DNA from 4 places in the Vibrio syngnathi genome. Region 2 is predicted to be linked to each of the others. Evidence: predicted binding sites of a transcription regulator. Region 2 holds the regulator's gene; each other region holds the start of a gene.
What was found. Region 2 encodes PurR, which represses purine synthesis genes. Its sites were predicted from a motif close to TNANGNAAACGTTTNCNTNA; they were not measured.
Positions count from the first base shown of each region.

Region 1 (8,327 bases), 690 kb from region 2:
TGCGTCCAATGACTACCCAGCGCTCACCTTGACTAATTTTCAGATCGAGTGGGTGTAGTCGTTGAGTGTTTTGTTGTTGAACAGAAAGTCTGTGGCAATAAAACATGAGTTACTGAGAATGGTTTGTTTTTAACAAGTGCCATTACATTAAAATTTAAACGTTTACGTAACATTGATCTCAGCACGTAAAATCCCCACAATTATTAAAATAAACTATTAGTTAACGCTTGTATTACTTGAAAGGGTTAGGATTGATTAGTGAAAGAATAGAAGAATAGAAGAATAGAAGAATAGAAGAATAGAAGAATAGAAGAATAGAAGAATAGAAGAATAGAAGAATAGAAGAATAGAAGAATAGAAGAATAGAAGAATAGAAAGCAAAAAGCCTCTGAGAGCAGAGGCTTTTAAAATTACGTTGTAGCTAGGCGTGTTGCGTAATGCTTACAGGCCTGCGAAGTCCGCTAGGATTGCTGCTTTATCAGTAGCTTCCCAAGGGAACTCTTCGCGACCGAAGTGGCCGTATGCAGCTGTCTGCTTGTAGATAGGCTGAAGCAGGTTCAGCATCTCTTGAAGACCGTATGGACGTAGGTCGAAGTTTTGACGAACCGCTTCAATGATGATTTCGTGAGCTACTTTCTCAGTACCGAACGTTTCAACCATGATAGAGGTTGGATCTGCAACACCAATAGCGTAAGACAGTTGAATCTCACAACGGTCAGCCATGCCAGCAGCAACGATGTTTTTCGCTACATAACGCGCTGCGTAAGCTGCAGAACGGTCAACTTTTGATGGATCTTTACCAGAGAATGCACCGCCACCGTGACGAGCTGCGCCGCCGTAGGTATCAACGATGATCTTACGACCTGTTAGACCACAGTCACCCATTGGACCACCGATTACGAAACGGCCTGTTGGGTTGATGAAGAAGTTAGTGTCTTTGTTGATCCACTCAGCAGGAAGTACTGGCTTGATGATCTCTTCCATTACCGCTTCACGTAGGTCAGGTGTTGTTACTGAATCACAGTGTTGAGTTGAAAGAACAACAGCGTCGATACCAACGATCTTACCTTGGTCGTATTGGAAGGTTACTTGAGATTTCGCATCTGGGCGAAGGAAGTCAAGCTTGCCGCTCTTACGGACTTCAGCTTGCTTCTTAACAAGCAGGTGAGAGTAAGTAATTGGAGCTGGCATTAGGATTGGCGTTTCGTTAGTTGCGTAACCAAACATGATGCCTTGGTCGCCCGCACCTTGATCTTTAGGATCCGCTTTATCAACACCTTGGTTGATGTCTGGAGACTGCTTACCAATGGTATTTAGTACAGCACAAGAGTCAGCGTCAAAGCCCATATCAGAATGAACGTAACCAATTTCACGTACTGTTTCACGAGTGATTTCTTCGATATCAACCCATGCTGACGTAGTTACTTCACCACCAACCATAACCATGCCGGTTTTTACGTAAGTCTCACAAGCAACACGTGCTTTTGGATCTTGTTCAATGATGGCATCAAGAACAGCATCTGAGATTTGGTCTGCAATTTTATCTGGATGGCCTTCTGATACAGATTCAGAAGTGAATAGGTGCTTAGCCATGAGAGCTCCACTTTTAGTTTAGTTTTTAGTTGCAAATAGTTAAATGCAAATAATTTATGCCGTCGCAATCAAGGAAGCGCCGCCATTAAATACAGTATATTTTGTAGGTGTTTCTACATCTAGACGGCTATTTTAAATTCCAACGGTCGAATTACAAGCTCTTTTTTATGATATGTCATAACCAAACGTTTGCGTGTTGGTTGTGGAAAGCCATGTTAAGTGATGTAAATGATCGAAAATTGCGGAAAATGACCGTTAAAGTGCCAGTAAAACGTTTGCAGTCGCTATAGTCGTTTGAGAGAATACCCGCGCTAATAAAAATGAAAACTTTAGCATCCATCTCTTTTTTAAATCGCTTATGTAACCAGGAGCAGACATGCCTTCTCGTAAAGATCTAGCCAATGCAATCCGCGCACTTAGCATGGACGGTGTTCAACAAGCAAATTCAGGCCACCCTGGCGCACCTATGGGTATGGCTGACATCGCTGAAGTTCTTTGGCGTGGCCACTTGAACCACAACCCAGCAAACCCAGAGTGGGCTGATCGTGACCGTTTTATCCTGTCTAACGGCCATGGTTCTATGCTGATTTACTCTCTGCTTCATTTAGCAGGTTACGAGCTTTCAATTGAAGATCTAAAAAACTTCCGTCAACTGCACTCTAAGACTCCAGGTCACCCAGAGTACGGTTACGCTCCTGGTATCGAGACAACAACTGGTCCTCTGGGCCAAGGCATCACCAACGCTGTTGGTATGGCAATGGCTGAGAAAGCATTGGCTGCACAGTTCAACAAAGAAGGCCACGACATCGTAGACCACTTCACTTATGCATTCATGGGTGATGGTTGTCTGATGGAAGGTATCTCTCACGAAGCATGTTCTCTAGCGGGTACGCTAGGTCTTGGTAAGCTAGTCGCTTTCTGGGATGACAACGGCATCTCTATCGATGGTGAAGTTGAAGGTTGGTTCTCTGACGATACACCTAAGCGTTTTGAAGCATACGGCTGGCACGTAATCCCTGCAGTAGATGGTCACGATGCTGACGCTATCAATGCAGCGATTGAAGCGGCTAAAGCTGACCCTCGTCCAACGCTTATCTGTACTAAAACTATCATCGGTTTTGGTTCGCCAAACAAAGCGGGTACGCATGATTGTCACGGTGCTCCACTAGGCGCTGATGAAATCACAGCAACTAAAGCAGCATTGGGTTGGGAACACGGCCCGTTCGAAATCCCAGCGGATATCGCAGCTGAGTGGAACGCGAAAGAAGCAGGCGCAGCGAAAGAAGCAGCGTGGAACGCTAAGTTTGACGCATACGCCGCGGCTTACCCTGAGCTAGCAGCAGAATTCAAACGTCGTACTAACGGCGAACTACCAGCTGAGTGGGAAGAGAAAGCAAACGCAATCATTGCTGATCTTCAAGCTAACCCAGCAAACATCGCTTCACGTAAAGCATCTCAAAACGCACTAGAAGCGTTTGGTCAAATGCTTCCAGAATTCATGGGCGGCTCTGCTGACCTTGCGCCTTCTAACCTGACTATGTGGTCTGGTTCTAAGTCTCTTGAAGCAACTGACTTCTCTGGTAACTACATCCACTACGGTGTACGTGAATTCGGTATGACGGCTATCATGAACGGTATCGCTCTGCACGGTGGTTTTGTACCGTATGGTGCAACGTTCCTAATGTTCATGGAATACGCGCGTAACGCAATGCGTATGGCTGCTCTGATGAAAGTTCAGAACATCCAAGTTTACACGCACGATTCTATCGGCCTAGGCGAAGATGGCCCTACTCACCAACCGGTTGAGCAGATCGCGTCTCTACGTCTGACTCCAAACATGAGCACATGGCGTCCATGTGACCAAGTTGAATCTGCAGTGGCTTGGAAACTGGCTATTGAGCGTAAAGATGGTCCTTCATCTCTAATCTTCTCTCGTCAAAACCTTGCACAACAAGATCGTAATGTTGAGCAAGTTGCAAACATCGCTAAGGGTGGTTACATCCTGAAAGATTGTGAAGGCAAGCCAGAGCTAATCATCATTGCAACTGGTTCTGAAGTTGAGCTTGCTGTTGAAGCTGCAGCACAACTAACCGCTGAAGGTAAAGCGGTACGCGTAGTATCTATGCCTGCAACTGACGCATTCGATAAGCAAGACGCTGAATACCGTGAGTCTGTACTTCCATCTGACGTTACTGCTCGTATCGCTGTTGAAGCTGGCATTGCTGACTTCTGGTACAAGTACGTTGGTTTCGGTGGCAAGATCATCGGTATGACAACGTTCGGCGAATCTGCACCAGCAGGCGAGCTATTCAAAATGTTCGGTTTCACTACTGAGAACGTAGTAAAGACAGCTAAAGAATTATTAGCGTAAAGTCCGCTTATAAATAAGAGAAAACGGAGCCAAGTGGCTCCGTTTTTTTATGCGTGCAATATTGAACCTAATGCTGATACAAATGAACTTATTCGAATTCATTTCCCCAGCTATCCACTTCTTGAGTGCCACATACTTTACATTTCACATAACGATCCATGTCGTAGTAATGCCCACCATTCACTATCGAATGAACAAATAATTTAATACGACCAAGCACTGAATGATCAATATCATAACTACTGTCTTTTCGAACGAGAACTTCACTATGTGGTGTCTCTTTATTGCACTTCTTACACAAATGAGTCGCTGGGTATCCAGACATAACCTTTCCTTTGGTTGAATAAACGAGGAAAAACAAACAGCCGCAGATTCAGGTTTCTCATTAGATTTTATTTGTATATTAAATGTTATTCATCTGCCTAGTACTGATGCTTAATTTGGCGAGAGTAGTCACTGTATCTAATGTACAAATGAATCGGATTTTTGCATATATAGAGAAATGTGTGAGGGGATGTACTAACGTCACGTAATGACAAAGTGTGCTTTATTTGTAACTGACAGCTTACATTGTGGAGTTTGAACGCATTTCATCACTCATGTTCTTGAAATGAATGAGGAAGTGAGCGAATGTATCCATAATCATTTAGTGGCATAGGTTGGGTCATGGCTAATAAGATTATTTTGATTGTGGATGATAATCAGGAAATTCTCGATGCTTTAAGCGAATATCTAGAACGCTCAAGCTTCACTGTGATTACTGCACTTGAAGGTAACGCGATGTGGAAACAGCTAGAAACTGTCACCCCAGACCTCATTATTTTAGACATCATGCTACCAGGAGATGATGGCTTAACTTTGTGCCAAAAGTTACGCTTACGATCTCAAGTCCCTATTATTATGCTAACCGCAGTAACTGATGATGCAGATCGTATTGCGGGGTTAGAAATTGGCGCTGATGATTACATAACCAAGTCGTTTAACCCTCGTGAACTATTAGCAAGAATCAAAGCTCTACTCAGGCGTTCAACATTCAGTCACAGCACAAATGAACGTAAGTTAAAATTTATGGATTGGACGTTCGATACCCTAAAACGACAATTGAAACATGAAGATGGTGAGGCAGTCTCTCTTTCTAGCGCCGATTATAACTTGCTTACCCTTATGCTTGACTCTCCCAATCAATTATTAAGTCGTAATGACATTGCACAAGCACTCTGGGGGAGGGATGCAGAGCCACTAGAGAGAGGGATCGATGTACAAATTAGCCGGTTGAGAAGGCAATTGAGGGACGATGATAGAAATACGATTATGACGGTGAGGCATCGTGGCTACATGCTTGTGATCGACTCTCATGGACTTCAATGTTGAAAAAAAACTTCTTTCAGTCAATGGTCGTACGTATTACGTTGTCTACGTTCTTGGTTATTGTCATGGCTGAAGTTCTGGCAGGTGCAGCTTGGTTTTCCACTACCTCGGTATCTAAACGAGAATCGGCGAGCCATGCTATGTTTGCGATAGCCTCTGCAGCTTCGGACACGATAAATTACTTTTCAGGGCTTCCAGTCAATTATCGTCATTTGGTTCTCGATCAATTACGAAATATTGGGGGAACACGATTCTTTATTTCCATGAATAATCATAGGCTTCCTGTTCCTTCGCTTAGTCATCACTCTTTAGTGCCTCAAATGCAGGTGCAAGCATCAGATCTTTTAGAACAACAACTTAAAACGTCACACTCAGTACATGTCACTTTGACCAAGCGAGACGATCTTCTATTGTTTAACTCAGGTATCAAGCTGAATGAGCTGCCTGCATTGTGGAAAGATTACAGCTTAGTGTTAGGTAAGCTCGATCTCCCAATAGCGGTTATTCAAGTTCAACTAGAAAATAATGAGTGGCTCTATTTAGCGACCGTTATTCCTCTGTCTTTCGATAGCTTGACCGATAAATTTATTGATAGTCGCCAGATCACCTTTCTTTTAATTGTCACTTTTATGCTAATGGGGGTCTCTTACGTCGTGCTACAAAAAGAAATTCGTCCTTTTCGATCTCTTGCTCGCTCCGCAACGCTTATGGGGTCGGAAATGCAGATTGAAGAAATCAAAGAAGAAGGAAGTTCAGAAACCAGAGCTGCGATCCATGCTTTCAACAAAATGAATCGTCGTATTAAAGCGAACTTACGTGACCGAAATATGTTCTTTAATGCTATTTCACATGACATCAAAACACCTCTAGCCTGCTTAAAACTTCGTACAGAAATGCTCAGCGACAATACGACAAGGCTTAAATTTGAAAAGCTGTTGAATGAAGTCGAGATGATGTTAAACGGAGCGTTACAGTGCATGCGAGATAATGATATTCATGAAGAATTTGAGTGGATAGACATGAATGATATTTTTGAACAATGTGCGGCTATTCATAACAAAAACAACTTATGTGTAAATCTTGTCGATATGCCAGATGTTAAATTCTACGGTAAACCATTAGCAATTAAGCGTTGTCTCTTTAATTTGGTAGATAATGGCATTAAATATGGGGATGTCGTGAATATCAGCATGTTTGTTAACTCTGATTCTATTCATATTGTACTGCGCGATTCAGGTGCAGGGATTGACGAAAGCATACTAGAAAAAGTATTTGAGCCTTATTTTAGAGGTAGCGATTCAAGCGTGGATGGGTCCGGTTTAGGCTTGGCAATTTCCCGCAGTATCGCAAGAAGCCATGGAGGGGATATTAAATTATCGAATGCACCAGAAGGAGGGCTAGAAGTCGACATTATTTTGGTAAGCAGCTTATGAAAATGTGGGTATTCTTGGTTGCTCTTTTTGTTACACAGCCAGCATTATCTACCCCCTCTATAGAGATGTTGCATTGGTGGACGGCAGAAGGTGAAGGCTCAGCATTGTCGGTGATCGAAGACAGGTTTCGTCTGCTGCCTTTTACATTAAAAAGTGATCCAATTGCAGGAGGAGGCGGTGGGCCTGCTAAATCTATCCTTCAAGCGAGAGCGATTGCTGGCTATTCACCAGACATCGCGCAGATGGAAGGTCCTGCTATTCAGTCTTGGGCGGCACTAGGGTTCTTAATGGACATGAATGAAGTCGCTAAATTGAATAACTGGGATCAATCGCTGTACCCTGATATTCAAGCCATTCACAAATACAATGGGAACTATGTTGCCATTCCTCTTAATATTCATAGACTAAACTGGATGTGGATAAACACAGAGGTATTAGCTGAACACCAGCTGCCCCCCCCCTAATGATTGGGATTCATTATTGCTGGCATTGAATGTACTAAAAAACAAAGGTATTACACCACTTGCTTTGGGGGAAGACCCTTGGCAAGTTGTTCAAATTTTTGAAAACATTGCATTCGGAGTGGGTGGTGCTCACTATTATCGCCAGGCTTTTGTTGATTTAGACTCCGAAGCTTTGAACAGCCCCGAAACACTAGAAGCACTAGATCGCTTTCGATCTCTTGCTAATATTGTTGGAAATGATTTATCAAAAATAAGTTGGGATCAAGGAACAAAAGCACTGCTCAAGGGGGAATACGCATTTCAATTTACAGGAGATTGGGCTTTAGGTGAAATGCTAAGCTCTGGCTCTAGCATTCCTGACTACATTCAATGCAGCCCATTTCCTTCTACGGAAAATGGTTTTATCTACAATGTAGATAGCCTAGCCTTTTTTTCCACTCGTTCAAATGAAGAACAGAATATAACCTCAATTATGGCCGCGCTATCTGCCCCTGAGTTTCTTTTAGAGTTCAGTAAAAAAAAGGGCTCAATACCAGCACAAGCTAATATTCCAATTGATGACTTATCGCGGTGCCAACAGAAATCTTATGATGACTATATACGAGCGAGTCGGGATGGTTCGGCAATGCCAAGCTTGACCGATTCAATGGCTGTTAATCCCGTCATTCAGAATGCAGTTTCGAATGAACTTTATCGTTATTTTATTGATTCATCGATAACGTCTAAAACACTTATCGGTCACCTTAATGCTATTAATAATGAAATGTTTCGATAGTTGATAGCCTACCTACATTGCTATGTCATGAACGAATAGGCATTACTCTTAACCACATTTCTCTGCCATTGATTAGGGCGAACCTAATGTAAAAAACGAGTTACAAACTGCTTGCTATTTGTAACCTTGAGATTCAATTAGCTTGATAAAGTTCGTTGGTATTCTAACGATATTAAAGGACTTTATTATGCTAGATAGTTTTAAAAGCGGCTTATCTAAGCTTTCCTTAATTGGTAAAGCATTGATGTTGCCCATATCTATATTACCCGCTGCGGGGTTATTACTTGCCTTCGGTGCTAAGCTCGACATTCCCCTAATGATGC
Region 1 is NZ_CP017916.1:454,232-462,558, forward strand. It holds gene K08M4_RS02280 (ABC transporter ATP-binding protein) at 1-106, opposite strand, end outside; gene metK (methionine adenosyltransferase) at 442-1,593, opposite strand; gene tkt (transketolase) at 1,970-3,964, shown strand; gene K08M4_RS02295 (hypothetical protein) at 4,053-4,289, opposite strand; gene K08M4_RS02300 (response regulator) at 4,631-5,335, shown strand; gene K08M4_RS02305 (ATP-binding protein) at 5,398-6,765, shown strand; gene K08M4_RS22215 (ABC transporter substrate-binding protein) at 6,762-7,229, shown strand; gene K08M4_RS22220 (hypothetical protein) at 7,246-8,004, shown strand; gene K08M4_RS02315 (PTS transporter subunit EIIC) at 8,192-8,327, shown strand, end outside.
Region 1: metK (methionine adenosyltransferase) is a predicted target of PurR. The motif match lies at 1,771-1,790, and genes of this name have one in related genera.

Region 2 (8,327 bases):
ACGCGATGCAGCAAGATTTTAGTTGGGAGGATGCAGCAAAAGAATATCTTACGATGTACCATTCTGCATTTTAACGTGTTGACTTAGCTTTAAAATTCAGTTGTTGAATAACAACAGCTCATAATAAAAGAAGGCGCTCTGATAGTAGAGTGCCTTTTTGTTTTCTGGTCAGATCACATCACGTTTACGAAGAGAAAGCTTGCAAACTCATTTTAGTCAGGTAGAAAAGGTGGTCAGGTATTCACATGACTAGTGTTGGGTTTGACACTATTATCACTTAAAATTCTTAATTGCGTGATATCCTTAGTCATCGCCTTGTGATGAGGCTTAGCTCCATAAATAAATTAAGCGATAGGTATGTCTGAGAGTTTATTATTTCATAAAACATTTACTCACCCTACGAGCGATGAGTGGGTTGTGTTTGTGCATGGCGCCGGAGGCAGTTCCTCCATTTGGTTTAAGCAGATCAAAGCCTATAAACAGCATTTCAACTTGCTTCTCATTGACTTGAGAGGGCATGGTAAATCAGACAATATACTTAAAGATCTGATTTCGAACCGTTATACGTTCAAATCAGTAACGCTCGATATACTTAAAGTGTTAGATCATCTAAAAATCCGATCCGCACACTTTGTAGGCATGTCTTTGGGTACGATTATCGTTCGCAACGTGGCTGAATTGGCGGCAAGCCGAGTACGTTCGATGGTGCTTGGTGGTGCCGTTACTAAACTTAACACTCGTTCTCAAGTCTTAATCAAATTAGGAAACTTGAGTAAGCACATCATTCCTTATATGTGGTTATATAGCCTTTTTGCTTATGTTGTGATGCCGCAAAAAAGTCAGAAAGAATCACGTCACCTATTTATCCGCGAAGCTAAAAAGCTGTGCCAAAAAGAATTTAAACGCTGGTTTATCCTAACTGCTGATGTAAACCCTCTTATGAAGTACTTCAAAGATAGAGAGTTGCCGATCCCAACCCTTTATTTGATGGGAGAACGTGACTACATGTTCATCAAGCCCGTAAAAGAGATGGTTGCAGCGCACGAGTCGAGTGAGTTAGTGGAAATAGCGAATTGCGGACATGTGTGTAATGTAGAAAACCCTGAAGAGTTCAACCAACGCTCTATCGCGTTTATTCAAAAGCAAATTCAGTGATTCTCTAGATCCTTGATCAGAACATACTTGAATAGAATTGAAATAAAAACGGGAAGCTAATAATAGCTTCCCGTTTTTATTTTGAGGGAGGAGTATCGTTCGTTATGTTTTTATTCTGGTGATGCAGCACCGCACTGCCAACAAGACCCGAATTGTGCTTCATTGATTTCATGACACTCACCACAACGCCACTCTTCATAGATGATCGAATCTTGCTGTTTTTGGTAGTCATTGACGATCGTACGGGCTTTGTTAGCGAGCTCTGGCTCATATAACCATACGTAAGGGTCTGTATCTTCAGTAAATGGGATTTCCCCTTTTAAACCAAACAAACCCTCACCACGGACTTCACACGCAATATTCTCACTTTCTAACAATCCACAGATGATATGAGCTTCTGTCGGATTCGATGCACTGAAGATTTTCATTGAAATAGAACCTTATTTGGCTGCATGCATTATTTAGCTATATAAGTTATTTAGTTATATTCGTTACTCAGCGACAGGTGCTGAGCGAAATTTATTCATCAACCATTTGGCAATAATTGGGAACACACCCAGTAAGGCAAATGACAACAGTACTGAGGGAGACACGATACCCGAAAGTGAATCAATTTCTGCGAGTTGAGTTCCGGCATTCAAGAAAACGGCAGTACCCGGCAACATCCCGATTTGACTTGTAATGTAGTAACGACTAACCGACATCGGTGTTAGACCCATCAACAGATTAATAAGGAAGAATGGGAACACGGGAATTAGACGCAGAGAAAACAAGTAAAATGCGCCATCTTTTTCAACGCCTTTATTGATGGTGGCTAACTTGTCACCAAACTTGGTTTGGATCCAGTCACGTAACAAGTAACGGCTACTTAAGAAGGCGAGGGTTGCACCAATGGCACTTGCAAAGGACACCAGTAGTAAACTGTTCCAGAAACCAAACAGCGCAGCGCCTAACAGCGTAACAACGGCAGCGCCAGGAATTGAGAAAGCCGTAATCATGACATAAGCGACAAAGTAGATAGCGGCAGCGGCAATGAAATTGCTCTCGATGTAGTCATTCAAAACAGCTTGTTGGGCTTTCGCATTTTCAAGCGTTAAGTACTGGCCGAAATTGACGCCTAACAAGACGATGGTTATGACCAACACAATACCCAATATCATTTTTTTACTCATTGATACTTCCTCTAAATTTTCAATGCATACCATTAGTTTTTCAATGTATACCATTAGTATAGATAGACAGGCAAAGCATAGAATAACTTTCACCAGATATAAAAAAAGCCGCAAAAATGCGGCTTAATTATCTAGATAGTTTGCACTGACAATGTTAATTGACGTGATTGATAAGCTCTTCACGACGTTGCTGCGGTATAACAGACCAATGTGTACCATTGATCGCGCCTTCTAGCGCCCATAACAGTTCAATACTGACAGAAGACGCATGCGATTCTTTGATGGCGTTAAATGCGTTTACAGAGCCAGATTCATATAAACGTTCTACAGAATCGATCCCTGCCTTTTTCAACATCCGCTCGGTGGCGAGTCGAAGGTTAGGCAGATCTTTGAGTCGAGTTGGTTTAGCAGAAGATTGTTCAGCTTTCTCTTCTTTAGCAAAACCTAGAGACGTAGTCGCAAGCTGCAAGATTTTCTCTTGGTCTTGCCATAAGCCTTCAGGTAAAGCGAAATATTTAGTAACGACAGGAAAACCACGTTTTTTGTAGACGTATGGTTGAAATCCTTGTTGTTCGAATTGTTGCGTTGTGCATTTGTCAGATCGTATATGCAACTGGTCATTCACAACCAGGGCAAACATTGTGTCATCAGCAAAAAGCCCGAATCCACCAAACATTGAGCGTGACTTAATTTTTCCTAGGGGCTCAAATAATTTCATTGAGTCCTTTAGTATCGGTTTATCCATGTTATTTATCTCGGTGTATTTGAACTACGCCACCAAATAAGCAGGTCCGAGAGATTAGCAAAATGTTGCAATTAAATTGTCAATAGGCTGTAAATTACTAAAGTATTAGCAGTTACTGCATTTTGCCATCGGTAACCCCGCTACCATACCAACGAGTGGTTTAGGCCGGAAGCTTTGCGTCCCACTTTTTCAAGTGGTTTGCCCTGTGCGTGACTGGGTTATTAGAATAAAGTTTTTGTTGAATTAGGCTCACACTTCTTACTTGAAAATGTGATATTGCTTCAATTAATGATCTTCGAATTATGCATGCAAGTGCATTTTGTTTGTTGAGAAAAAAAACGCACCTAAAGGTGCGCTTGATTAAACTAAACTCATTACATCAATTAATTTAACGTTTTAACTGTACTTCGTTCAACAATTTCAGGGTGCATTTCGAAGACGCGTTTTTCGTGGTCTTTGTCTTTTATACGCTCTAGTAGTATTTCGAATGCATTTTTACCAACACGGCGCTTAGGTTGGTGAACCGTCGTTAACGGTGGAGAGAAGTATTCAGCCAATTCTATGTTGTCGTAACCGATCACTGAGATATCTTCAGGAATACGAATGCCTTTTTCTTGCAATCGGCTCATCAGTCCTAATGCCATCGTGTCGTTAAAACAGAATACAGCGGTAGGGCGATCTTCCATCTCAATGATTTGGTCAGCAGCAATCACAGCTGTGTCACATTCAAAGTTGCCTTCGATGATCATATTTTCATCGGCAGTAATCTTCGCTTCGTTGAGTGCGCGTTTGTAACCCGCGATGCGTTCAACACATGCCGCTTTGTCTAAGTGGCCACTTAAACAAGCAATCTTGGAGTGACCGTGCTCAATGAGGTACTTGGTCGCTAGGTAACCACCTTCCTCAGAGTTGTCGATGATCTTATCTGCTTGAGAACTCTCAGGGCCCCAATCCATAATTACTTTAGGGATGTCAGCGTGACGGTCTAACATGCCTCTCAGTTCTTCAGTTAGGTCAGAACACATAACTAAGATGCCATCTACACGTTTCTCTGCAAGCATTCGAATGTAGTCACGTTGCTTCTCATAGATACCGCCCGTATTACACAGGATCAAAGTGTAACCTTGACGGTAGCAGTAGCTTTCAACACCATCGATAACTTCAGAGAAGAATAGGTTAGTTGATTGAGTAACTAGCATGCCGATAGTGCGGGTTGTATTGCACTTCAAACTACGAGCAACGGCACTTGGTGCATAGTTCAGTTCGTCTACGGCTTTATTTACTTTTTCTTGCGTCGCTTCTGCAACAAAGCGAGTTTTGTTGATTACGTGAGAAACGGTTGTTGTTGATACGCCTGCTAAGCGAGCGACATCTTTTATAGTGGCCATGGTTTTATCCTATTAGAAGCTACTTTCCCAAAGTACGGAATGAAGTAGCCGTTAAGCTACCTAACTAAGAGCTTAAATTTGTAGGGCTCTTTGGGTACTAAAGTGCTAAAAAACAAAAAACCGCTATTGAGCGGCTTGTCTTAACACCGAAATGCTCAAAACTATAATAAGCATAGCATTTCGTGAATGTTTCATATTTTATCGTTTGCGGTCACAATTTTAGACTGACTAGAAATTACTCGCAATAAAATTCACCCGGAAATCCGGGTGAATTGTCACATTCTTCTGAATTTATTTAACGAGTCATCCAATAAGCTTATTCACCAGCGAGGTATTGGGTGTCCAATTTGCAGAATGCAAGTAGCAGAGATGAGACTGAAGCGTAGAAACCGAATTCGTCAACGTCATGACATTTAACGTTGAACTTTGGTACCCAAGTAAGAAGTTGTTGTTCGATAAATTGCTGTTGAACAGCGAAGGATTTCTCTAGTTCTTCTTCAAGTTCAGTTTCGTTCGAACGAATGATGAGATTACCTAGGAAATCGAGTTCGATAGCAATGTGGTCAGCTGGCTCTTTCAGGTCTTGGTTAACCACCAAGTTGTGTTTAGCCATGATCTCTTCCATATCTTTTGCTGGCTTATCGTTCAAAAGGCCAGTCTGGCCGATATACATAGAAGCGTAAGGAAGTGCGCCATGTTTATCAGTCTTTAAGAATAAGTCACAGAAGTCAGCAGACAATTCTAATTGAGCATCTTCACGTGTTTGTAGACGGTTTAGCGCATCCACTAAGCTATCAATTGCCGGCTTTAGTGTTTCATTTTCGCCTAAACCAGTTAGGAAAGAACGAATTTCAACAGAGTGGTAGTGATCGAGTTCTTCTTGAGTGAGCTCTTTAGCGAACAAGCTTGATAGCCACCAGTATATTTCTGCTCGTTGTTCGTTGAATGCTTTCGTATCTTTCATTTCTTAGATCCTGATTTAGTCTTGTGGTGTGTGTATACCTAGCATCGTCGAGTGATTTGGGTATAGGCACACCAAGGCTGAATAACAAGGTTATTTGCGAAACGCAAAGTTACTCGTTAGTAGTAATGCCTATATTGAATTGCGATGGGCGACAAATAGCAAGGTTTAAGATTGTCTTGTATCAAAAAAAAATCATGTTTCTGGCTTTTATCTTCTGTAGTACTAGAATTGTTACGAGTTATGAATAGAATGGTCAATGAAACTATTAAATAAGAAAAGTGGTGTAGATGAGCTATCACGTATTAGTCGTAGAAGATGATGTGGTAACCCGCAGTAAACTGGTTGGATATTTCCAGAATGAAGGTTACACAGTGAGCGAAGCTGAAAGCGGTGCTCAAATGAGAAAAATGTTAGAAGAAAATAACGTTGACCTCATTATGTTAGACATCAACTTGCCAGGCGAAGATGGATTGATGCTAACTCGCGAATTACGCAGTCAATCAGACATTGGCATAATTTTAGTTACTGGACGCACGGATAGCATTGACAAGATCGTTGGCCTTGAAATGGGCGCTGATGATTACGTTACTAAACCTTTCGAACTTCGCGAGTTGTTGGTTCGAGTTAAAAACCTCTTGTGGCGCATTTCGGCGGCTCGTAAGACAGCAGCGGTTGCGGTAGAAGAAGCAGGAGACGAATCTGTGGTTCGTTTTGGTGAGTGGACGTTTGATATACCTCGCCGTGCATTAAGTAAGAATAACGAGCCGGTGAAATTGACCAAAGCGGAATATGAACTGTTGGTTGCGCTCTCTTCTTACCCTAACCAAGTTTTAAGTCGTGAACGTATCTTGAATATGATCAGCCATCGAGTGGACGCGCCGAATGACCGCACTATTGACGTGTTAATCCGTCGTATGCGTGCAAAAATGGAGTTTGACCCTAAAAACCCACAAATTTTTGTGACAGTTCACGGTGAAGGTTACATGTTTGCTGGTGACTAATTTCCCGTGGAAAGCTGGTTTCAGTAACGATACTTGAACGTAAAAAAAACCGAGACATCAATGATGCCTCGGTTTTTTTGTTACTGAACTTTTTAATTGTTTATCATCGGAGTACTGCTCTCGACAGGGTCATTACTTGTGTCTAGCCAATCTCGCAAGCTTTGCCAAACTAATCCCATCGTCTCATGCCAATAGCGCTCAGTCTGCTCGAGATAGATAGCCTTAGGCATGTACTTATTCCATGGTTCAACGATCCCTTCTTGTGCAAGGTAGTTGGTTGGAGCTGGTAATGGTTTCATGCCAGCGGCATTGAATTCATTAAGTGCGCGAGTCATATGGCTAGCTGATGTCACGAGCACCATTTTCTTATTCTTAACGAATGCAGCGGCTTGGCGAGCTTCTTCCCATGTATCTTTCGCGGTCTCAAGTAGAATGATGTCGGGTTTTGCCACGCCGAGTGCTAGCGCTACTTTAGCCATCATTTTTGCGTTGCTCACCTCAGTGCCTGCGCCATAACCAGACAAAATGAGTTTAGCTCCAGGGTAAAGACGTAAGATACGAATCCCTTCACTTAAGCGCATCAGACCGGTGCGGCTAAGTTCTGATGTTGGCGGGATTTGGTCATCAACAACGTGACCACTTCCAAGAACCATAATGTAATCGACGGTATCATCGATAGGTAAAAAAGCGGTGTGTTGCCTTTCCATTGGCATTAAAAGTTGACTAGAAACAGGCTGGAAAGCGATTAGGAAAATACCACAGAGGGCTGAGAGGGTAATTAGGCAACCTGTCTTCCGTTTTGCAGTAAACATCACTAGGGCTAAACCCAGAAAAGCGAGAATTAACATTGCTGGCAGTGGCATCAGTAACGAAGACACTACTTTTTTCAGCTCAAACATATCCGAATAGTCCGAAAAAACATCACTTAGTAGTAAAAAGAGACATCGCCTCTTTATTCCTGAAATTCCTGTGACAGAATAGCAGGCACGATAGGACATAATAACTCAAGTAGCCGTGACTGAAGACCGTAATTTCGACGATATTGCCCACAAATTTGCAAAAAACATATACGGCTCTGACAAAGGAGAGATCCGTCAGTGCATCGTATGGGAAGATTTAGAACAAGCTTTGAGCAAATTTGAGCAATCCGCTTCGCCGTTGCATGTGCTTGATGCCGGAGGTGGGCTTGCTCAAATGTCGCAAAAAATTGCGACACTAGGCCACAACGTTTCTCTGTGCGACCTCTCTTCTGAAATGTTGAAGCTAGCGGAAGAAAGCATCGCAGAAGCAGGTTTACTCGAGCAGTATCGTTTTATCCATTCTCCGGTACAAAAAGTGGCAGAGCATCTCGAAGAGAAAGTCGATTTTGTGATGTTTCATGCCGTAATGGAATGGTTAGCAGACCCTAAACAGGCGCTTGATTTGTTGTTGGAACAAGTAAAACCCGGTGGCATCGCCTCGATAATGTTTTACAACCACCATGGTTTAGTCCTGAAAAATGTGATTTGTGGCAACATTCCTCATGTATTGAATGGGATGCCACATCGAAAAAGGTTTAAGCTGCAACCACAAAAAGGCTTGAGGCCTGAAGAGGTTTATCAATGGATAGAAGACGCTGGTTTAGATATCTGTGGTAAATCAGGCATTCGCTCTTTCAGTGACTACATAGGTAATATGGAGTTCATGGGCGATTACCAGTTCGAAGATGTATTGGAACTAGAGAAACAGCTATGTCGCCAAGAGCCATACCTGTCACTAGGCCGTTATATTCACGTTTGGGCTCAAAAACCTGCGCAATAGCAGTGGTGAATGTGGTAAAAGAAGCCACAACATGCGCTATGCAATCGTAACAAGCCCGCGTCATAAAGAAATAGGCGTCATATCTAATACGTTCGATATGAC
Region 2 is NZ_CP017916.1:1,139,560-1,147,886, forward strand. It holds gene glgA (glycogen synthase GlgA) at 1-74, shown strand, start outside; gene K08M4_RS05420 (alpha/beta fold hydrolase) at 358-1,155, shown strand; gene K08M4_RS05425 (putative signal transducing protein) at 1,266-1,583, opposite strand; gene K08M4_RS05430 (TVP38/TMEM64 family protein) at 1,647-2,327, opposite strand; gene K08M4_RS05435 (TfoX/Sxy family DNA transformation protein) at 2,482-3,072, opposite strand; cyclic di-GMP riboswitch class I at 3,200-3,285, opposite strand; gene purR (HTH-type transcriptional repressor PurR) at 3,456-4,460, opposite strand; gene torD (molecular chaperone TorD) at 4,777-5,424, opposite strand; gene torR (two-component system response regulator TorR) at 5,712-6,425, shown strand; gene elyC (envelope biogenesis factor ElyC) at 6,518-7,324, opposite strand; gene cmoM (tRNA uridine 5-oxyacetic acid(34) methyltransferase CmoM) at 7,440-8,225, shown strand.

Region 3 (8,327 bases), 260 kb from region 2:
ACTGAACAAAACTAACCTTCAGCCACAGTAAACGTCGTCCGCTTACTGTTCAGGAAATTCAATGAGTTCAGATAATCAGCCAACCTACTTCTTTTTCGATTACGAAACATGGGGCGTGAGCCCAGCGAAAGATCGTCCGAGTCAATTCGCAGGTGTTCGTACCGACCAAGATTTCAATGTTATCGGAGAGCCTTTGGTTATCTACTGCCAACCTCCTGCTGATTACCTCCCTGCGCCTGAAGCGGCACTGATCACCCGTATCACACCACAAAAAGCAGCTTCTCAAGGTCTTCCTGAGCCAGAATTTATCGCTAAGATCCATGCTGAGTTAGCTAAACCAAACACCACAAGCCTTGGCTACAACAGTATTCGATTCGATGACGAAGTAACGCGTTACACCTGCTACCGAAATTTCATCGACCCATATGCGTGGAGCTGGCAGAACGGTAACTCTCGTTGGGATCTACTCGATGTAATGCGCGCTGTTCACGCACTGCGCCCTGAAGGCATTGTTTGGCCAGAGAACGAAGAAGGTTATCCAAGCTTCAAACTGGAACACCTATCTGTGGCAAACGGCATCGAACATGAGAACGCGCACGATGCGATGGCCGATGTTATTGCGACCATCGAGTTAGCGAAGAAGCTGAAAGCAGCACAACCTAAGATGTTCGATTACCTTTACAATATGCGTCATAAGCGCAAGCTGAATGACCTGGTTGATATTGTAAACATGACGCCATTAATGCACGTTTCGGGCATGTTTGGCCGTGACTGCAACTATACAAGCTGGGTAGTGCCTATGGCTTGGCACCCAACCAATCAAAATGCGGTTATCGTGATTGATTTAGCCAAAGATCCAAGCCCACTGTTAGAACTGGACGCTGATGAACTCAGAGAAAGGCTTTACACCAAACGCAGTGAACTGGGTGAAGACGAGCTCCCCGTGCCAATCAAATTGGTCCAACTGAACAAGTGCCCTATCCTTGCTCCAGCCAAAACGCTGACGGCTGAAAACGCCGAAACCATCGGTATCGATCGCCAACAATGCTTGAAGAACTTGGCACTGCTGCGCGAACACCCAGAGATCCGCGAAAAACTGATCGGCCTGTACTCACAAGAACGAGAGTACGAGAAGAGTGATGATGTTGATACACACCTTTACGACGGTTTCTTTTCACCTGCTGATAAAGCAGCGATGAACATCATTCGCGAAACTGACCCGAACAACTTGGCCGCTTTAGATATCACCTTCAGCGACGAACGTATTAAACCGTTACTGTTCCGTTACCGTGCGCGCAACTTCCCATGGACACTCGACGAAGCTGAACAGTTGAAATGGGCGAACCATTGTCGAGAGTTTTATGAGAGCCGTTTAGAAGAGTACATGCTCAATCTTGAAAACCTCGCGCACGAACATGAAAGCGACGAGAAGAAAATGGCTATCTTGAAGGCGGTTTATCAATACGTAGAAAAGTTAGCTAGCTAATTCCATTATCAAGAGACGTAACACTTTGAAAGAAAGATTGATCCAACTGATTTACTGCTTAATCTCCTTCACCTTAATCATAGGAGCACTGACAGCAGGTAACGCGTTACAGCACTTTTTGGATACCTCAATCCCAGGCAGTATTTTTGGCATGTTGATTCTGTTTGCCGCCATGGTGATTGGTATTGTCCCTTCGCACTGGGTACAACCCGGTGCAAGCTTGATTATCCGCCTAATGATCTTACTGTTTGTTCCGATCAGTGTTGGGTTGATGGATCACTTCGACATGCTCATCGCGAACGCATTGCCAATTATGGCAAGCGCCGTTGGCGGCACGTTACTGGTGTTGGTGTCCTTATCATGGTTCTTAGACCGCTTGCTATCGAGAGGTAACTGATCATGTGGATTCTACTCACCATCGTGGTATTCCTGTTTGCTCGTTGGGTCAGTAAAAAAGCAAACTCACCGCTGTGTAATCCCCTACTAATCAGTATTGGTATCATCATTCCGATACTCACGTTCTTCAAAGTACCGTTTGAGACTTACTATGCAGACAACACATGGATTACCTACATGCTGCAGCCTGCGGTTGTTGCCCTTGCTTACCCGCTTTACGAACAACTACCTCAAATCAGAGCAAACTGGCGAATCATTACCTTCGCTTGCACGCTAGGCAGTGTGATGTCGATGACAACGACAGCATTAATCGCCGTGGCTTTTAAAGCGGACTTAAGTTTGATTGCGAGTTTATTAGGTAAGTCAGTCACCACGCCAATTGCTATGGAAGTATCGAGCCATTTAGGTGGTGAAGCAGCGATTGCGGCAATACTGGTATTGATTGTTGGTCTATTTGGGGCAATCTTTGCTTACCCAATCTACAATCTCATTGGCATTAAAAGCCCTATCGCACGTGGTTTAACCATGGGTACTGTGTCTCACGCTTTAGGTACTGCGACATGTGCTGAAAAGAATCAGGAAGATGCTGCATTCAGCTCTCTAGCGCTTGTACTTTGTGGCGTCATTACCTCAATCATTGCACCGAGCATATTTTCGCTCGTGGTTTGGTTCTATTCTTAACTAAAACCTCACCACACGATTCAGCCCAACCAGAATACTGTTGATTTCAGTGCCTGCTTGGGCTTTTTTCTCACATTTAGTTAGTAATAGCAGACTAGTTACGCTCTATTACGGGCAATAAGTGCGATATCAACTGCAAAAATAGCTATTGCAATCGATTTCAAGTGTGACCTCACTCTAACTATGCAAGCCAATGTAACAACAACAATCTAATAGTGATACTTGTCACAGAAAATTCCTGAGTATTGCATAAACTTAAAGCCTAAGGTCAATTAAGGATTCAACATGAACAGTCGTATTACCCTGGCGCTGGAAAGTGCTCCAACAGCAATCAAAGCACTTTTGAGTGACATCGTATTAGCAGACAACTTTGACGCGACATTGTCTCCAGAACAATTTGCTAGCCTACTGCAAGCAAGTGGTTTAGCGGATGACGAGCTACGTATTGCGCTACTTCCTTTTGCCGCTGCGTATTCTTACGCGCCGTTATCTGACTTTTATGTTGGTGCAATCGTACGTGGTTTGTCTGGTACTCTGTATTTTGGTGCAAACCTTGAAATCGCTGGTGCTCAACTTGGTCAAACCGTTCACGCTGAGCAATCTGCAATCAGCCATGCTTGGATGAAAGGCGAACAAGGTATCTCCGATATCACGATCAATTTCAGCCCCTGTGGTCACTGTCGTCAGTTCATGAACGAACTGACCACTGCGAAAGAGCTTAAAGTTCAGCTTCCACAACGTGATGAAATGTCTCTGCAAGAATACCTGCCAGACTCGTTCGGCCCTGCTGATTTAGGTGTGACGACTGGCCTAATGACTAAGCTTGATCATCAGCACACGACTGAAGAAACAACGCCTATTGTTGTAGAAGCACTAGCAGCACTAAACCGCAGCCACGCTCCTTACACCAGAAACCTAAGTGGTGTTTCACTACAACTGACGTCAGGTGAGATTTTCACGGGTGCTTACGCAGAAAACGCAGCGTTCAACCCTAGCCTACCACCTCTACAAGTGGCGTTGATTCAACTTAAACTGGCGGGCTTCGATTTTGAACAAATTGAAAGTGCTGCCTTGGTTGAAATCGCTGAAGGTAGCATCAGTCACTTGGCGGATACGCAGTCTACGTTGGAAGCGATTAATCCCGACATACCAGTGACTTACTTAGCAATCTAAGCACATCTAATTAACAAAATTTTAAAGAAGCAGCTCCATTTTACAGAGCTGCTTTTTTTATGCCTGTAATTAACGCAACAACCGCGCAAACGTTTGCTTTTATCATTGAAATAAGTATGATCACCCCGTTTTCAATCAATCGTTCAAAAGATCGGAAGGAATTTCTATGTTTGGTACTGCTACTCGTGAAAATGCTACTCGTGTGCTTCTATTAGGTTCAGGTGAACTCGGTAAAGAAGTTGCTATCGAGTGCCAACGTTTAGGCTTGGAAGTTATTGCATGTGACCGTTACGCAGACGCACCAGCGATGCAAGTTGCGCATCGTAGCCATGTTTTAGACATGTTAGACGGTGATGCACTTCAAGCGATCATTGAACTAGAAAAGCCAGATTATGTGGTTCCTGAAATTGAAGCTATTGCCACCAGCAAGTTGGTAGAGCTAGAAGCACAAGGCTTAAATGTCGTTCCCACTGCAAATGCGACCAAGCTAACGATGAACCGCGAAGGTATCCGTCGCCTAGCTGCTGAAGAGCTAAAATTGAGCACTTCTCCTTATCGCTTTGCAGACACCTTTGAAGACTTTGCTGCCGCTATTGAATTCGTGGGTATGCCTTGCGTTGTTAAGCCAGTAATGAGTTCTTCAGGTAAAGGCCAAAGTGTTATCAAAACACAAGAAGACATTCAGAAGTCTTGGGACTACGCACAAGAAGGTGGTCGTACTGGTGCCGGTCGTGTGATCGTTGAAGGCTTCATCGATTTTGATTACGAAATCACGCTTCTAACCGTTCGCGCAGTCGACGGCGTTCATTTCTGTGCACCAATCGGCCACCGTCAAGAAGATGGTGATTACCGTGAATCATGGCAGCCACAAGTGATGTCAGACAACGCACTTAAAGCTGCTCAATACACGGCTGAACAAGTGGTTAACGCACTAGGTGGTCACGGTATTTTCGGCGTAGAGCTGTTTGTTAAAGGCGATCACGTTATCTTCAACGAAGTGTCCCCTCGCCCACACGATACTGGCTTAGTAACATTGATGTCTCAAGATTCATCGGAATTTGCACTACACGTACGCGCGTTTACGGGTATGCCAATCAAATCAATCACGCAATACGGCCCATGTGCATCTGCGGTTATCCTTGGTCAAGGCACTTCAACCAACATTCGTTTTGAAGGCCTTACAGAGGCTCTAGACGCACCACAAACGCAAGTTCGCCTGTTTGGTAAACCTGATATCGATGGTCGCCGTCGTTTAGGTGTGACGCTTACTCGTCGTAACAGCACCGAGACAGCGATTGAAGATGCAATTGAGAGTGCTTCTAAAGTAAAAGTAATTTACTAACCAGCGATTTCATTCTGAACAATCACAACTTCAGATTTGAACAATAAAAAAGACGGGCTATCGAGCCCGTCTTTTTGTTGGTGTCTTCTTTTTTATTTGAGCGGTCTTTTCGCTTGAAAGCTCACTGAACTTAAGCGTCAGACTCAATCAAATACACTTCTTCACTGAATCGAGACAAACCTTTCTTAGCAATCTTCGGATGTTCATCGTCTGCGATATCTTGATTCAACAATGTGATTTTGTATCCCGCGAACAACTGTTCGATTTCTAACTTAGGTACGCTAAACGGAGGCCCGGCCATCTCGCTTTGGTCATAATCTAGAGTCACCAGAAGGATCTTACCACCAGGCTTTAACAGTTGCTTTAAACGCTCTACATACTGCACTCGCATCTCTTTAGGCAATGCCACTAAAGACGCGCGATCATAAATGATGTCGACTGGCTGAATGGGCGCGGTGAAATAATCACCCGTGTAAACGTTAAGCTCATCGAATTGGTACAACTCGTGCTGACCACTGATTTGAGTCACAGTCGGGGTGTAAAGGTGCTCTGCAAAAAATGCGCGAACCGCGATCTGGCTTAATTCGACACCTTGAACCTCTTCATGCTTGGTCGCTAGCCAAATCAGGTCTTCACTTTTGCCACAAAGAGGCACAAACACACTCTTCTCGTAACTAGGCTCCGTCTTTTCCCAAAATTTAATCAGAAGTGGATTTACATCTTCAAGGTGGAAACCAATTTGGTTGGCTGCCCATTTATTGTGCCAAAATTCAGGATTATTCATCTTTCGTTCATGTTAAACAGTCATAATGCAAGGGTACAGTATAGAGAGGTAAGAGCAACCTTAGCTTGGTTTAAAGTACCACATTGGTTTCGATAAAATCAGAAACTGGCTAAGTTCAAAGTTCTGATAATTGCGGAACTAACGGTTGGATTATTTGTCTATATCTTCACATTTTAAAGCAATATTAAACGTTAGAGTTGGTTTCTGTCTTAACTAGCCCCATTTAATATGTAGTGAGTTTAGTTAAGCTGTTTTTACTCTTATGCGTTACTGGTTACCCCTTTTGACTACCCGTTTTTGTAACCTTGTATTTTGGAGTTTGAATGAGTGTATTTCTCCGCACGACGGCCCTAATGCTATTGGTATTGAGCCGAGCGCCTGCATTCGCAGCAGCACCTGTTTCAACAAGTTCGACTGATCAAACGCGCACTCCTGCGCAAAACCAAGTTTCATCAAACGTATTCCGTCATAGTTTGAGCGGCCTCTACGGCATCAAAGCCTTCGACTCACGCCCGACTCAGCCTTACACCGACTTCGATATTCTGTACAGCAAGGCGCACCAAGGCCAAGCTGAACTAGAAACCATCTGTAAAAGTACTGCCCTGCTCACCAATTCTGAAGCGCTATTTGCTGGCGTTAAATCACAAGCTCGAGCAGAAGAAAAAATCGCTCTTGAGCTTGATGGTGACGTAACAAAAATTACCGACTTAGCCCGTGCAACTATCATCGCGAACGATGTAGAGAGCTTGGTTGAAGTTTACGAAGCACTAAGCCGTGAAGCGGACGTTGTTAAGCTGAAAAACAAGTTTAAATCACCAGCCGACTCTGGCTACCGTGACCTTAACTTGTTGGTTCGTTTACCAAAGACCAACATCATTGCCGAAGTTCAACTTCACTTAAAAGCGATTGCTGATGTAAAAAGTGGCCCTGAGCACGAACTGTATGAAATTATCCAAGGCATTGAGCGTCATGCCATTGCAGAACATCGTCCAATCAACGATATCGAAGCGGCACAAATAAATAGTCTAAGACGCCAATCTTTAGAGCTTTACCAACAAGCATGGCAACCGTACATTACAACGCACATTAAAGCGGCTTAATCACTGACTAAGCAATTATCATAAACAACAAAGGGCTGCATAATCGCAGCCCTTTCTTTTTACTAGCGTTCTCGCATTGCTTTCATTACTTAATTGCTTAATTGCTTAATTACTATCAGAAAGATAAATATAGGGATGTCACTAATGATGATTAAAGAGAAAGAGGACAGCTAAGAAAAGAGAGTCAGGTGATACCACTAAGAGAAACTAGTGACAAGAAAGTCAGCAAATGATGCATAACACGCAGATACAAAAAGACCACGCTTGGCGTGGTCTATTGCTTGGCTACTTCTCGATTTTAATATTTTCGACTCGGGCCTTTAATTTTTGTCCCGGTCTAAAAGTAACAACACGTCGAGCAGAAATTGGAATGTCTTCACCAGTTTTCGGGTTACGACCAGGTCGCTCGTTTTTCTCGCGAAGATCAAAGTTACCAAAACCAGACAGTTTTACCTGTTCGCCATTTTCGAGTGCTTTACGAACTTCTTCGAAAAACACTTCAACCGTTTCCTTGGCATCCCGCTTGCTGTATCCGAGTGTTTCAAACAGGTTCTCAGCCAAATCGGCTTTAGTGAGTGCCATAAAACTTTCCTCAAAGCTATGTTATACATTGCTACCATCTTCAGTAGCGCCAAAGCATTTACCCTATTCAATCAATGAGATAAGGTCATTTACAAGGAAAGTGTATGCCAAGCTTCTGATTTTCGCCAACTTTTTTATCTCATCTATTTAATTATTCTTTCAAATCAGAAAGATAACTCTCTTGTAAAGTCACATATATAGCTAAAAAACACCTAACCAACAGGTACGATGTGATATTATATTTCAACCAACTAGCTAAAGGCAGAATTTAAAACTTTAGTGTTCTAAAAGATAATTTTTGCGACATTTATCCTATACCCAATAAAATCAGCCACTTGATTTGATATCCAACTCAACAGAGGTTACTAAGTAAGCATTATTAAATATGACATTTGTATCATTTCAGAATTTAATTCGAATTTGGCTAATACAAACAATTAGAATGCTTCTCTATATACCGTGCCTTCAATGACACTTGCCACCCCATCTAACCAAACATCGTTCCTCCGCTCCCCTTAACACTTTTAATGAGAAAGTACGTTTACTCAACTTGGCGATATGTTATAACATCACGATTGTTGATAATTTAAGACAAAACTCACTACTAGATCTAAGTTTGATCCACAACGACTCTACAACCATGCATCACGATCTAGACGCCAGTTTTCGAGATTGTCCCATCCAAATTGTTACCCATAATGTAAGCGGGTCAGTCATCGCTCAAAATCAAGAACAATTAAGATAATACAAATGTAAATTAACTCATTAAAACAAGAAATCTAT
Region 3 is NZ_CP017916.1:1,396,189-1,404,515, reverse strand. It holds gene sbcB (exodeoxyribonuclease I) at 62-1,486, shown strand; gene K08M4_RS06500 (CidA/LrgA family protein) at 1,512-1,883, shown strand; gene K08M4_RS06495 (LrgB family protein) at 1,886-2,563, shown strand; gene cdd (cytidine deaminase) at 2,849-3,736, shown strand; gene purT (formate-dependent phosphoribosylglycinamide formyltransferase) at 3,903-5,078, shown strand; gene K08M4_RS06480 (thiopurine S-methyltransferase) at 5,209-5,862, opposite strand; gene K08M4_RS06475 (RelA/SpoT domain-containing protein) at 6,186-6,962, shown strand; gene ihfA (integration host factor subunit alpha) at 7,248-7,544, opposite strand.
Region 3: purT (formate-dependent phosphoribosylglycinamide formyltransferase) is a predicted target of PurR. The motif match lies at 3,818-3,837, and genes of this name have one in related genera.

Region 4 (8,327 bases), 230 kb from region 2:
TAATTTCGGAATAGTCTTTAGAGCGCTGGTCTGTATTTTCAATCAGTAAACCAATAGAAGTCCCCGTAGTTTGGCCTTCAAATACACCGGATAAAATCTTTACTTCATCCGCTTCACGGCGAGCCGTTGTATAGCGAGAAGTACCCGGGCGACGACGATCCAAATCTCTTTGAAGGTCTGCTTCGGTAATTTCTAATCCTGGTGGGCACCCATCTACGATACATCCTAGTGCGATACCGTGACTTTCTCCGAACGTGGTCACGCGGAAATGTTGTCCGATACTGTTTCCTGCCATTACTTCCTCTAAATCAGCCATTGAGCAGAAGGTTTGATTCCTAAACCTACGGGCTAACAGCTTTACTTGTCTATTCTTCGTGAATTCATATTGGCTTTATTACCAAATGATGTAAACCCCAAAAAACCAACAATTTTAACTTTCTATTACATCAGCCGAACGAAATTAATAACGAGGAAAAATGAGTGGCGCTTTAAAGTGGTGATTTTGAATAGTTTCATAGCCAGTTAACAAAGGTTAATGAACTCGGTTTGAATACTCTCTATGTTGTAGCCCAAAATAATAAGGAGAAAAATGATGATCGAGTGGAGAGTTAAAAAATTTGCGGACCTGTCTGTTCAAGAGCTCTATGATTTCTTACAGCAAAGAGTCGATATTTTTATCGTAGATATGAACACGCCATACAGTGATTTGGATGGTAAAGATAATCACCCAGATACTTATCACGTCATGGGCTATGAGAACGAACGTCTAGTAGCTTATAGCCGAATTATGGCTCAGAAGCTTGGATACCCCATCGATGTTCTCCCTCTGCACGATTCTGATGCAGATGATGTTTGTATCGGGAGAGTGATCGTAGCGAAAGAATACCGAGGTAAACAGATAGGTAACCAGCTCATGCAAGTGAGTTTTGATACCACTAGGAAGATTTACCCTGATTGCTCAATTTTTATTTCGGCACAAGCTCATCTTAAAGACTACTATGGTAAGTTCGGTTTCGACGTCGTGACCGATCGTTACTTGGAAGATGGATGCAGTATGCTAGGCCTTAGATATACACCACAGCTCGTTGCCGTTTAGCAACAACTGAAAGACAAAGAGATCTAAAGACACAACATGGCATTGAAAGATTAAGTTGTTCTGAAATGCAAAAAACCCGACAACTCAGGGAGTTATCGGGTTTCTTTAAATAGTGGTACGCCCTGAAGGATTCGAACCTTCGACCACCTCCTTAGAAGGGAGGTGCTCTATCCAGCTGAGCTAAGGGCGCGCTACAGGAAAGGATTATACGAATTCGAATCAGTAAAGCAACGGCTTTATGTAACATTCTGATCCAAGTGAGTAAAAAAAGTGCAATAGGATTATAAGTGTTGGAAAATAGAACAAAGCAAACGTTTGCTTGATGGTAATCAAAAAGATTTTCTGGAATAATGCGCCAAAAACATCAGCCACTAACTTGAATATCAATACTAAGGAAATTCATGACTGCTCAAAATATTGATGGAAAGCTAATTTCTCAAACAGTTCGCTCTGAAGTAGCGGCACGTGTAAAAGCTCGTACTCAAGCTGGATTGCGTGCTCCGGGCCTAGCGGTTGTTTTAGTGGGTGAAGACCCGGCATCTCAGGTTTACGTTGGCAGTAAACGCAAAGCGTGTGAAGAAGTTGGTTTCGTCTCGAAATCTTTTGATTTACCAGCAACTGCCACCGAACATGAATTGCTAACGCTAGTCGATCAACTCAACGAAGACCCAGAGATTGATGGCATTCTAGTTCAACTGCCTTTGCCTGCTGGTATCGATACTACTCACGTTCTTGAGCGTATCACACCGGAAAAAGACGTTGATGGCTTCCACCCATACAACGTAGGTCGTTTAGCTCAGCGTATGCCTAAGCTGCGCTCTTGTACGCCTAAAGGCATCATTACGTTGCTTGACCGTTATAACATCGACTTACGTGGCAAACACGCGGTTGTGGTTGGCGCATCAAACATCGTAGGTCGCCCAATGACGTTAGAGCTTCTTCTAGCCGGTTGTACAACGACAACGTGTCACCGCTTCACCAAAGACCTTGAAGGTCATGTACGTCAAGCAGATGTTGTTGTGGTTGCCGTTGGTAAGCCTAACTTCATTCCTGGCGCTTGGATTAAGAAAGGCGCAGTTGTGGTCGATGTAGGCATCAACCGTTTGGAATCTGGCAAGCTCGTTGGCGACGTTGAATACGATGTGGCTAAAGAGAGCGCGAGCTTCATCACACCAGTACCGGGCGGTGTTGGACCAATGACAGTTGCGAGCCTAATCGAGAACACCATGATCGCTTGTGAGCAGTTTCACTCGAAATAGTCTGCAATGACGGCTTAGGTAGCAATAGGTATCAATGGCCTAGCCCTAGAGTAAAATAAGCTAAGCAGAATTCGAAAGCCGTAACGTGATGAACGTTGCGGCTTTTTTGATACTAAGCTATTCGCTTTTTGATATAAAGCTATTCGTTTTTGAATCAGGGCGACTCGCTTTTGATGCAGTGCTCGTTGCTACTTATCTGGTATCTCGACCTTTTCCGTCTGTTCAGAAGGCGGCAATAAACTAATGACCTGACACTCCGTTGATATGAGTTTTTCCAAATCAGAACCTTGCGTCACCAATCGGAAGTCACCCCCAGTAATCACACCAAGTGGAATCGCTTTAGGATACAGCGCGTTAAACTCATTAAGGTCGAACGCTTCGGTCAAACCCGTGCTCTTAATTTGGCAGCCTTGAGCCATCAATGAATTAAGCTTGGAATAGGTAATCCCTTCTGAAAACAGACTTCTGTTGCCATCTCGACTCACTGAGTGCCTTTCGTGTTTAGTTTCTGTCGATTCAAGCTCAAACACCTTATTTTCACCAAACTCATCTTGATAGTGCATACTGACTAGTGGGTTGGTTTGACGGTAAGGCGAAACGATCATGGCACGCCCTATCCCGTCCAATTCCAGATTATTTTCCGCGTGGCTTGAGGCTGGATTACCAAAATAGACATTGAGGTTTTCCATACGCGCCAAGCGAATGCTTTCCCAGTTGGTATCGGCAAGTACACTGTTGATGTTGTGTGTCGCCAACACCTTGGCGAACTGTCTTGCAAAATGAGTCGCGCCAAAGAAGATAACCCCTTGCGCTTTCTCTTGAGTCACACCTAACCTTCTTGCCCACCAACTTGCGGTTAGACTTTGAATCACAACCGTGCCAATGATGACCAAGAACACCATTGGCACCAGTAAATCAGCCCCTTCAATCAATTGCTTCTCTTGAAGCTTGATAGCAAACAAAGAAGAAACCGCAGCAGCAACGATCCCACGAGGCGCCATCCAGCTCAAAAACCATTTATCTGCTGAGGTAAGATCCGTGCCGATCCCGCTGATCCACACACTCAGAGGACGAGCCGCCAGCATGACGACCGCTAATAAGCCAATTCCGCCCCAACCTATTGAGAGAAAAGTCCCTGAATCAAGCCTGCTAGCTAACAGAATAAACAACGCAGAAATGAGTAACACAGTCAGGGTTTCTTTGAATTCAATAATGTCTTCAAGATCCAAGCCTTTCACGTTGGCGAGCCAGATACCCATGATAGTCACGGTTAATAAGCCAGACTCTTCACTCAGGTCATTTGAAAAAGAGAACGCGGCGAGCATTAACGTCAGCACGGCCACATTACGCAAATAGTGGGGAACCCAATGCCCTTTCAGCATCTTAGCAATCAAATGGCCACCGATGATCCCTAAGCCCAAACCAATGGTTAAAGTCAGCCCCAACGCCGACAGAACATGGCTTGTAGGATCGGCAGAAGAGACAATGTATTCGTAAACAAGGACGGCAAACAGAGCGCCAATCGGGTCAATCACTATCCCTTCCCAGCGTAAGATGCTGCCTAACGAAGATTTGGGCTGAATGCTGCGCAGCATGGGAACAATCACCGTTGGGCCAGTCACCACGACTAATGCAGCAAACAGTGCCGCCAATGGCCAACTGAAATCTACAAAGTAGTATGCAGCCACCACAATGCACGCCCATGTAATCAACATGCCGAAACTCACCAAGTGAGTCACCATGCGACCGTGGCCTCTGATTTCTTTGAAATTAAGGGTCAATGCACCTTCAAAAAGAATGATGGCGACCCCTAATGAGATCAGAGGAAACAGCACATCACCGAAAATGGCATCAGGATTAAGGATATTTAGGCCGGGACCTAACATTAGGCCGACGACAAGTAGAGGGAGAATAGCGGGGAGACGCAAACGCCAGCCAAGCAACTGACAAGCCAAGGACAAGAGTCCAATTAACGCCAGAGAAGAAGTAATCGACAAATCCATTTGTGCCCCTAAAAGGTTTGCGCCACACCTTGTGATACAAACCTATTTGCTGAAACAATAAAGCCTATGTAATTAAACTATAGGCTCTCTTTTTCATGCTAACCGAATATTAGTGTGATTAATCAGTCACTTTACTATAGGGGAAACAAAGTGACTGACTCATCCACTCTGTACTTATCATCTAGCTAAAGAGAAAGCACCACACCAGCAATCGCTGCGCTCATTAAGTTGGCAAGCACACCTGCACAAATCGCTTTGAAGCCGTATTGTGAGATGAAAGAGCGACGCTCTGGAACTAAGCTGCCCAAACCACCGATCAGAATTGCCATGGTAGAGATATTTGCAAAACCACATAGTGCAAAAGTAACGATCGCTTTTGAGTGCTCACTCAGTGCATCTTTTACGTCCATTAACTGGATGAAAGCCACAAACTCATTCACAACGATTTTGTTACCGATCAGCGAGCCTGCAACCACAGCCTCAGACCATGGTACACCGATCAGCCATGCAACGGGTGCGAACACATAACCTAGGATAAGTTCGAAGCTTAGGTTTACGCCAAACCAGCCACCAACAATACCTAACAAGCCATTCAGCATCGCAATCACACTGATAAAGGCCAGAAGTGTCGCACCCACCGCAACGGCAATACGAAGTCCAGACATAGCCCCATCTGCCATTGCCTCAACTACGTTTGTTGCTCGTGGAATCTCCACACCAGACTCAATATTTTCTTGAACATCCTCAGGGCTGCCTGGTACTAAGATTTTAGCCATCAATAGACCAGCTGGTGCCGACATGAATGCCGCAGCGATCAGATAGTTTAGGTCAACACCCAGCGATGCATAACCCACTAGCGTGCCACCAGCAACAGAGGCCAAACCACATACCATTACGGCAAACAGCTGTGAGTCCGTCATATGTTTTAGGTAAGGCTTAACCACCAATGGCGCTTCGATCATGCCAACAAAAATGTTTGCCGTTGCAGACAGTGACTCCGCACGACCTGTGCCAAGAAACTTCTGCAAAGCACCGCCGATGATGTTGATCACCTTTGGCATAAAGCCGATGTGATACAAACCTGAGATCAATGCAGAGAAAAAGATAATGATGCCGAGAACGTTAATAGCAAAAACAAATCCGTTATTCGTTAGGCCACCAAATAAAAAGTTAATCCCCTCTTGACCGTAGTTGATCAAACTAGATACCGCACCAGTAGCGGCATTCAGCGCTTCTTTACCCATTGGTACATAAAGAACCAATAGCGCGAATGAGATTTGCAATAAGAAAGCCATAGAGACGGTTCTTAGTGGGATATTTTTTCTGTCCGTAGATAGTAACCAAGCGGCTACTAAAATAGTGATAATTCCAAGTAGGGAAGCCATATGCGTCAACCTAAAAGTTGTAGGTAGGAAAGGCGACGCATTGTATAGAGGAAATCGTTTGCGGCAAGGTGCGGTTGTTAATGTGATGTTGGGATTATCACCGCCTTGCCTGTGATTATATTAAAGCGTTGAATTTTAATGATTTAACTTGCTTGAAAAGCATACTTTTTCCATATGGAAATTATATTTATGAATTAGGAAACAATTAACGATGCAGCTCAACGCAAGTTTTGAGGTTTTTGTCCCAATACGTCGGCGAACCAACATGCTTTTTGATGAACTCAATCACTGCTGAAAGCTTCTTTGGCATGTTCTTTCTACTCGGATAGACGGCGTAGAATGGCATTAGCTGACTGGCTCTCCATTCTGGTAATACTTGGATTAACTTGCCTGTTCTAAACTCTTCTTTGACTAAATAAGTCGCCAAGTAAGCAATGCCCCACCCTGATACCGCGGCATCTCGCACCGCTTCGGCCAAATCCACCGAATAATCACCAGCCACTTTGACACTGAGATTCTCATGTCCGTTATCAAATGCCCACGAGGTATAGTCTCGTTCACGGCTGCGATAGATAAGGCAGTTATGGTCAATCAGATCCGAAGGTACATGGGGAGTCCCTGCCTTAATTAGATAATCCGGTGATGCGGCCACTACAAATTGGCTGTCGGCTAAACGCTGCGCAATATAACCTTCTGGCAGGTCTTCATTATTGGTGATCCAGAGATCCAAGCGCTCTTCAATCATGTCCACTTTGTAATCGAACAAATGCACTTCAATTCTCAGCTGTGGGTAAAGCTGTCTGAGTTGATCAATCGCAGGAATGATATGCAGTGTGCCAAATGATTGTGACAACCCTACTCGCAATATTCCAGAGATATCATCACGCTGGCTGTCCATGTCCATTTGAGCCGCTTTTACGGTGTTAAACAGCAGCTCACAGTGCTGATAGAATACATCTCCTGCCGCAGTTAACGTTAGGCTACGTGTGGTTCTTTGCACCAGCTTGATACCTATCGAGTCCTCGAGCAAAGCAACTTGCTTACTAATATGAGACACCGAAACGTTCAAGCTTTTTGCAGCACTAGTAAAACCTTCATGCTTGATCAGCGCATGGAATATCACCATCTGTGCAGCTCTGTCTGTTAGCACAAGACCACCTTCTTAAATCTCTAAAATATAAAATCAAAAAGGACTCCGAAGAGTCCTTTAGTTCGTTCTGCCTATGGTAGGCCAAATGCTATCAAAGCAAGCTGGATCTACTAATCAAACTTGATTCTGTCTGCTAGATGGCTTACTGCCAAAGCAAAGTAGTAAGAACGATTCCACTTCATTAACACATTGTAGTTGTTGTAAATGAGGTACGAACGACCGGTTTCATCGTCTGGCATAATCAGCCAAGCTTTAATGTCTTCATCAAGCGTTGGCAATGGGCGATCGTCAAAGCGCTTAATACCGAGTTCAGACCACTCTTTTAGATATTTCGCTTTGTCCTTATCTCGGCCTTGCATCTCGATAGACACGGTTGCCGGAACGTGAACCTGACGGCCCCAAGTATATTTGTCATCCCAACCTGATTGGCTGAGATAATTAGCCGCCGAAGCAAAGACATCTTCTTCAGTACCCCAAATGTCTTTCTTACCGTCGCCATTACCATCTGCAGCATAAGCTAGGAATGAGCTAGGCATAAATTGAGGTTGGCCCATTGCACCAGCCCAAGAACCTTTCATCTCTTTGGGTGTAATGTGGCCTTGGTCAAGAATCGCCAGTGCCGCCATGGCTTCGCTACGGAAAAACGCTTCTCTGCGCCCTTCGTAGGCCATGGTCGTTAATGCATCGATAACACTGTAATTGCCCGTGAACTTACCAAAATTACTCTCAACACCCCATAGCGCGACAATGAATCTTGGTTGAACACCATACTCATCACCAATACGCTTTAACGCGGTGTAGTGTTTCTTATAGAGTGACCTTGCTTGCTTCACTTTCCAATCTGGCACTGCGCGTGGGATGTATTCATCCAGAGTCAGTTTTTTCTCAGGTTGGTTTTTATCGGCTTTCACTGCTCTTGGCTTAAACGTCACACCATCAAAGGCTTCTTCAATGATCGCTTCAGAGATGCCTTCTGAACGGCCTTGTTGCTTTAGTTTCTCTACATATTGCTCAAAGCTCAGCTCTTCAGCCTGAACTGAACCAATGGACAGGCTATTACCCAATAGTAATGCCGACACAGCCAATATGGTTTTCGAAAATTTACTCAACGATCACTCCTCCCTGAATTAAGGTAGCTATCACTCTTCGTCTTGAACTTTTTGCTGAGCTTTACGCTCTTTATGAAGTTCAAGTTCATTAACCGGTGGTGGCGGAACCTGCAAAAAGAAACCATCGGTGTTCAGTGATTCTCTCACTTTATCAATGTTCACTTGCGCCAGTTTACGGCCATCCATTTTTATTACCATTACAAAACTAGGTTTACCAAACATTTGCATCAATGCGTCAGGAACTTGTGAGAAATCATCCTTCTTAGGGATATAAAGGTATGTTCCTTCTTTCTTTGAACTTTTATATATAGAACACAGCATGACA
Region 4 is NZ_CP017916.1:910,798-919,124, reverse strand. It holds gene aroC (chorismate synthase) at 1-295, opposite strand, end outside; gene K08M4_RS04480 (GNAT family N-acetyltransferase) at 593-1,096, shown strand; tRNA gene K08M4_RS04475 (tRNA-Arg) at 1,210-1,286, opposite strand; gene folD (bifunctional methylenetetrahydrofolate dehydrogenase/methenyltetrahydrofolate cyclohydrolase FolD) at 1,498-2,355, shown strand; gene K08M4_RS04465 (cation:proton antiporter) at 2,544-4,358, opposite strand; gene K08M4_RS04460 (NupC/NupG family nucleoside CNT transporter) at 4,544-5,743, opposite strand; gene K08M4_RS04455 (LysR family transcriptional regulator) at 5,949-6,869, opposite strand; gene K08M4_RS04450 (lytic murein transglycosylase) at 7,004-8,002, opposite strand; gene K08M4_RS04445 (YcgL domain-containing protein) at 8,033-8,323, opposite strand.
Region 4: folD (bifunctional methylenetetrahydrofolate dehydrogenase/methenyltetrahydrofolate cyclohydrolase FolD) is a predicted target of PurR. The motif match lies at 1,400-1,419, and genes of this name have one in related genera.